DNA from 3 places in the Marinagarivorans cellulosilyticus genome. Region 1 is predicted to be linked to each of the others. Evidence: predicted binding sites of a transcription regulator. Region 1 holds the regulator's gene; each other region holds the start of a gene.
What was found. Region 1 encodes sigma-54, which starts transcription at its own class of promoters, with help from an activator protein. Its sites were predicted from a motif close to TGGCACANNNNTTGCNNT; they were not measured.

Region 2: the regulator sigma-54 is predicted to act here: its motif matches at 1,486-1,503, upstream of MARGE09_RS08395 (TorF family putative porin).
Region 3: the regulator sigma-54 is predicted to act here: its motif matches at 1,208-1,225, upstream of MARGE09_RS17330 (flagellar export chaperone FliS).

The regions. Positions count from the first base shown of each region.
Region 1 is NZ_AP023086.1:2,344,523-2,346,755, reverse strand. It holds gene lptB (LPS export ABC transporter ATP-binding protein) at 1-403, shown strand, start outside; gene MARGE09_RS09235 (RNA polymerase factor sigma-54) at 574-2,100, shown strand; gene MARGE09_RS09230 (PTS sugar transporter subunit IIA) at 2,136-2,233, shown strand, end outside.
Region 2 is NZ_AP023086.1:2,147,326-2,149,558, reverse strand. It holds gene MARGE09_RS08405 (ammonium transporter) at 1-253, opposite strand, end outside; gene glnK (P-II family nitrogen regulator) at 277-615, opposite strand; gene MARGE09_RS08395 (TorF family putative porin) at 698-1,411, opposite strand; gene MARGE09_RS08390 (hypothetical protein) at 1,751-2,233, opposite strand, start outside.
Region 3 is NZ_AP023086.1:4,223,816-4,226,048, forward strand. It holds gene MARGE09_RS17320 (anthranilate synthase component I family protein) at 1-17, shown strand, start outside; gene MARGE09_RS17325 (anthranilate synthase component II) at 17-679, shown strand; gene MARGE09_RS17330 (flagellar export chaperone FliS) at 734-1,138, opposite strand; gene MARGE09_RS17335 (DJ-1 family glyoxalase III) at 1,282-1,845, opposite strand; gene MARGE09_RS17340 (YkgJ family cysteine cluster protein) at 1,881-2,138, shown strand; gene hda (DnaA regulatory inactivator Hda) at 2,157-2,233, opposite strand, start outside.

The DNA.
Region 1 (2,233 bases):
CCTCAAGCGCAAAGACCGCATTGCAGAAGCCAATAAACTCTTAGAAGAGTTCCATATTACCCACATCAAAGACAGCCTCGGCATGGCCCTGTCCGGTGGAGAGCGCCGCCGCGTTGAAATCGCCCGCTCTTTAGCGGCCGACCCAAAATTTATTTTGCTCGATGAACCTTTTGCCGGAGTAGACCCTATTTCGGTTTCCGACATTAAGCATATTGTTTCGCACCTTCGGGACCGAGGTATAGGCGTGCTAATTACCGATCACAACGTTCGCGAAACACTGGATATTTGCGAACAAGCCTACATCGTAGGTGAAGGCCACATTATTGCTTCCGGGTCGCCGGATACGGTCTTGGAAAACGAGAAAGTCAAGGAAGTCTACCTTGGGCAAGACTTCAAGCTTTAAGTCAATATTCATTAGACGATTTGAGCGCTAGCACGCAACCATTAGATTTTTTCGATATGGCCTAAAGTTTGCTTTTACAGGCCATTGCAGTACATCGCAGGGATGACTACAATCACTTTAAGACGCTCTCAATTTGTGCAGAGCAAAAAACTTGATGGATTTATTCTTCGATGAAGCACTCTTTGCAACTCAAACTCGGCACTCAGCTGACCATGACGCCTCAGTTGCAGCAGGCAATACGCCTATTGCAACTTTCGACTCTCGATCTGCAAAACGAAATTCAAGAAGCTCTTGAAAATAACCCGATGCTAGAAGTCACTGAAGACAGTGGTGCTAGCGATAGCAGCGGCGATGCCGAACGCGCAAGCAATGCGCAATCAGAATTACCCGCCGATAGCGAGACGCCTGTAAAAGCTGCCGAAACAAGTCCAGAAAATACCAATGATGCCAACGAGCCTGCCGCCAGCGACGATTGGAGCGAAAATATCCCCACAGATTTAGCGGTTGATACCAGCTGGGACGACATCTACCAAAGCGGCTCGAGTGGCAGCGGCCTATCGCGCCCCGAAAACGAAGATTTCGATTACGACTCGCGCAACGCCAGCGCCGAAACCTTACAAGACCACCTGATGTGGCAACTAAACCTCACGCCCATGAGCGATACCGACCGCGAGATTGCAACCGCGATTATTGATGCAGTCGAACCTTCTGGCATGCTAAGCCAAACCTTGGACGACATCTTCGAGGGCATGCAGAAAGTCTTCCCCGACCTTGAAGACGACGAAGTCGCCGCCGTATTGCGCCGCGTACAGCAGTTTGACCCACCAGGGGTTGCCAGCCGTAACATTAGCGAATGCCTGTACCTACAACTGTTACAACTACCGGAATCCACCCCCGGCTTTGCCACAGCCAAAGCGCTCGTCGCCGATTACCTGCCGCTACTCGGCAGCCGCGACTTCAAACAATTAATGCGCAAGCTCAAAGTCAAAGAACCCGAGCTTCAAGCCGCTATTGCTTTAATTCAAAGCTTAAACCCCAAACCCGGCGACGCCATCAGCGAATCAAGCACTGAATATGTCGTACCCGATGTATTTGTTACAAAGGCTAATAACCGCTGGCAAGTGCAACTTAACCCAGACATTGCGCCAAAATTAAAAATCAACTCTGATTACGCCTCACTGGTTAAGCGTGCCGATAGCAGCAGCGACAACACCTATTTAAAAGACAACCTACAAGAAGCGCGCTGGTTTTTAAAAAGCCTACAAAGCCGCAACGAAACACTGCTTAAGGTTGCCACTTGTATTGTCGAACGCCAGCAGGGCTTCTTGGAGCATGGTGCCGAAGGCATGAAGCCAATGGTTTTGCATGACGTTGCCGAAATGGTCGAAATGCATGAATCGACAATTTCACGCGTAACAACACAAAAATACATGCACACTCCGCAAGGTATTTTCGAGCTTAAATACTTTTTTTCCAGCCACGTGGCAACCGAATCCGGCGGCGAGTGCTCATCTACAGCCATTCGCGCCATTATTAAAAAATTAGTCGCTGCCGAAAATACCCGAAAACCCTTAAGCGACTCTAAAATTACAGAATTACTGGCCGATCAAGGTATTAAGGTTGCGCGACGAACCATTGCAAAATACCGAGAATCATTACAAATTCCACCCTCGAACGAGCGCAAGCAACTTGTATAATAGTTGGCTTTAAGTGCTATAAGGCTGAGTTATCTATGCCACTAGAGAAAATGCTATCGGCGAACCGTGTACTGTGCGGCACCGAATGTACCAGTAAAAAGCGCGCCCTTGAGGCGCTGGCTGAATTAATATC
Region 2 (2,233 bases), 200 kb from region 1:
CGCCGTCACCAGTAATACCAGACAAAAAGATATCGCCGCCGTACATAATCGCGTAACCGCACACAAAGTACATAGTGCAAGCGATGGCATACAAAGCCACGTTTTTAGTTAAGATTTCTGTGGTGTTTTTCGAGCGAACCAAGCCCGATTCCAGCATGGCAAAGCCAGCCGCCATCCACATAACCAGTGCACCGCAGATCAAAAAATAGAACGTGTCTAAGGCGTACTGCAATTCAAATATTTGGTTTTCCATTGTTATCTCCGGAAACGTCGAAATTACAGGGCGTCTTCGCCGGTCTCGCCGGTGCGAATACGTACAACTTGCTCGAGGGCCGATACAAAGATCTTGCCATCGCCAATTTTGCCGCTGTGTGCAGCTTTGCTGATCGCTTCTACAACCTGATCCACCTGAGTGTCCGCGACTGCAACCTCAAGCTTGGTTTTAGGTAAAAAGTCCACAACATACTCGGCACCGCGGTAAAGTTCGGTGTGACCTTTCTGACGACCAAAACCTTTAACTTCAGTAACAGTAATACCCTGTACACCAATATCAGAAAGCGCTTCACGCACAGCATCGAGCTTGAAAGGCTTGATAACAGCAGTAATTAATTTCATCGGACTGCTCCTAGTAATTTGCAGACTATGCTGCGTTTATAAAAATAAACCGCTCAGCTAATGCTGAGCGGTTGGGTTGAAATTATTCGCCTAAAGGTAGGGTGTAAGAAACCACAAACTTCATATCATCATCATCAGACTCATCGGCGATGAACTGACTAACTGTAAATGAGAGGTTATCGTTATAGGCATAGCTTACATTCAAATGCACTGGGCTACATGCTTCACCAGCATCTTCAGGTGCACACTGACCAACAGCGCCGCCGCCGCCAACATCATCCGAATGCATGCCGACTAATAACGAGAATGCACCAATATCAGCACCCAACGTGTAGTACATATAATCACCTGAGCTATTATCTTTACCAACGGGAATGTAAGCAGCAAAACTCATAGGACCGTAGCCCAAGCTCACTACAGCGTCAGTCCAATCAGTGAAATCAGTTTCATTATCATCCGTGTACCCAGCGCCCGTCGGATAGTTATAACTCCATACACTTAAGTCATAAGAAAAATCGCCAACAGAACCACCATAGCCAGCATACAAGTCATATTCTGTTCCAGCTCCGGTATCACCAGAAGACCCCCAAATACCGGCATAGAAACCAGCAGCACTAACGTTCAAATCACCAGATACAGCAGGAGTGCCTGATCCCAGATCGGCACCACGCCACAAGTAAGTGCTAGCCACACCAACCGAAGCGCCGACTTCAACTTCTGCTTGCGCAGGAGCCATTACACCAGCAGCCATTACAGCAGCAACAGATGAAGCGATAAGAGTTTTACTCAATTTCATAATGTTTTCTCCAAGAGTGATAGCAATATTGTTTTAAAATCTAACTACGGTGTCCGCAGTATTGTGCCTGAGCTATAGCAGGATGTTTGCCAACAAAATAAAAGCAATACAATTCAATAGGTTACACAAAAATCACCAACAAGACCCAACACCCAAGCGCACCACAAGGCACCAAAAAAAACACCTTGCGCGCACCAAAATGCATCGGCGCACTATTTTGGCGCGAAGCGAGTCGAATGCATAGGTTTTGTCGTCACTAACAGCCATTCAGTTATAAGGGAGGACGAGGCAGGCAAAAAAAACGCCTGCATAGCAGGCGTTTTAAAAAGGAGATATTCGTTACTGTCTATCTAATTCCAGCAAACGGATGCGAGCTTCGAGCTTTTGCGTTAGCAGCTCGAGCGCTTTAACTTTTTCAGCCAAGCCTTCTGGCTCAGCCTCTTTTTGGGGCGCTTGTGTGGCAGTAGCGCCGCTACCATTGCTAATCAAGCGAATATCTAAGCTGCCATTGCCGCCAGACACACCGGAACGCCCCGCATCACCTTGTGAGCCGTCACCGCCGCCAGCAACCCAAGAGCGGCTACCACTTAATGACTTTTTATTAACGTACTGGCCAGATGTACCAATACCCGCGATACCAGGCTGGCCACCCTTACCACGCAAACCACCAGAGATTTTCACTTCAATACTGTTGGTAAGGTCTTCTGTTACGCCATCGGCCAATGTGTAGTGAAAGCGGAATGTTCCGCCTTTACCGCCGCTACCGCCGGCACCACCGTCGCCTGCATTACCGCCTGCGGCAGTACATTTTGCGAAGTCCGG
Region 3 (2,233 bases), 1.9 Mb from region 1:
CGAGCGGAGAAAAATAATGAAAGTTTTAATTATTGATAACTTCGATTCGTTCACTTACAACCTCTACCAATATATTGGCGAAATACTCAGCGAAGAGCAGCACAAAAAAACGATCAGCCAATTTTCGATAATGGTGAAACGCAACAACGAGCTAACCATTGATCAGATTAAAGCTCTAGCGCCCGACCGCATTATTATCTCACCTGGCCCTGGATCACCCGACGACCCCGAATATTTTGGCGTTTGCGCAGAGGTTATAAAATCGCTAGGTAAAACAACGCCATTACTGGGCGTATGTTTAGGCATGCAAGGTATTGCGCATGTTTTCGGCGGCGATATCGTAAAAGCGCCCCTACCGATGCACGGCAAAACCAGCGCTATTACGCACTCAGGTGCAGGAGTATTTTTAAATACACCCAATTATATTGAAATAATGCGCTATCACTCACTAATGGCAAAACCGGATACTTTACCGGCCTGCTTAAAGGTTACCGCGGTAGTGGGGAAACACCCAGTAGACTACTTAAACAATTGCCTTACAGATGCATCCAACTCGGAAGTCGAAGTTATGGCGATTCAGCACGACACTTATCCCATTTACGGCATTCAGTACCACCCAGAATCCTTTGCAACCGAAGGCGGGAAAGAGCTAATTAAAAACTTCCTATTTATTGCCTAATATCGCTAAGCAAGGCGCCGACAATAAAGCGCCTTGCTTAGTGAGCAATTAACACTAGGCACCTTGGGCTAAATCAGGCACACGCAAATCCATATTATCCCAACCGCTCTTCACTTCAGATATCAAGCGTCGCGACTCAGTAACCGCCTCTAGCAGTTGCTCTTGGTCGGCTTCAGTGACTGTCAACCGCTCAATCATATATTCATACAAAGACGCTAAGTTCTGAGCAACTGCGCCGCCGAGCTCAAAGTCTAAACTTTGACGCAAACCATTGATAATGGCTTTTAGCTTGGCATTTAAAATATCGCGATTTTCATCGTTGCCGGCATGAATCGCCATAATTAAACCACTGGCGCGCTCGATTGCGCCATCCATAAGTAGCGAAATTACTTGATGTGACGTCAGTTGTTCCGCTTGTTCTTGCATTACTAAAGCAGCCTTGGTTTGTGCGACAGCCATAAAACATCTCCTGATGTGTTTTTATCAACGGTGGCAAAAAATTGCCGTTTTTGTTTCGTCAATAAACCTAATGCGAGGAACATGCCACGTTCAACAAGCAAACAATCTGAACATTAAACAAACAAACTGCCGACTGGCAAGCTTTATTCTCGCTGAAAACACATTTCATGTGCGATTTTATCGGCCTGTACTTCACCTACTAACAAAGAAACCAACGTTAAGGCAAACTGCATCGCTGCACCAGGCCCCTGACTTGTGATTAATTTGTTATGGATAGATACCGACTCTATCATCGCATGGACGTTATGCTGCTCGAGTATGTGCCTAAATGCTGGGTAACACGTCGCCGAGGCTCCAGTGATAAAACCATTGGCCGCCAAAACAACTGCCGGTGCCGCACAAATCGCCGCTAGCCATCGCTGAGCGGATATTTGATCTGAAATAATATCCAGCAAAGCTTGCGACTTGGCCATATATTCGGCCCCAGGCATTCCCCCAGGAATAACAACCATATCCCAAGGTTTGTTTTGACAGTATTCAATGTGGCAATCAGCCACAAGCTCTACGCCGCGCGATGCTGTGACTTTTCTGTCGGCCATTACTGAAGCAACGCAAACCTCAATGCCTGCACGCCGCAAGACATCGATAATAATCACCGCTTCCATTTCTTCGCTGCCATCGGCAATCGGAACCAGTACTTTTAACATACAATACCCCCAATTATTTTCAGTCGAGAATCACCATGGAATGTAGAGCGCACTGTGGCGCCTGCTGTATTGAACCATCAATACAGCGCCCTTATTTTGGCATGCCTAATGGCAAGCGGGCTGGAGAAATCTGTACTCACCTTGATTTAGAACATTACCAATGCAAAATTTGGCAAACAACCGATTACCCAGCCGTGTGCCAGGGCTTTAAAGCTGAGCCAGATATTTGTGGTACTTCAAGGGAGGAAGCGATGGAGACTATTCGAATTTTGGAAGTGACAACGCGGGGCTAATCTCGCAGATTGCCAGCCCTACCGCTCTAATACATCTTTAACAAATCGAATACTTAATTTTTTTTGCATTTGCAAACTGGCTGAATCTAATTGAT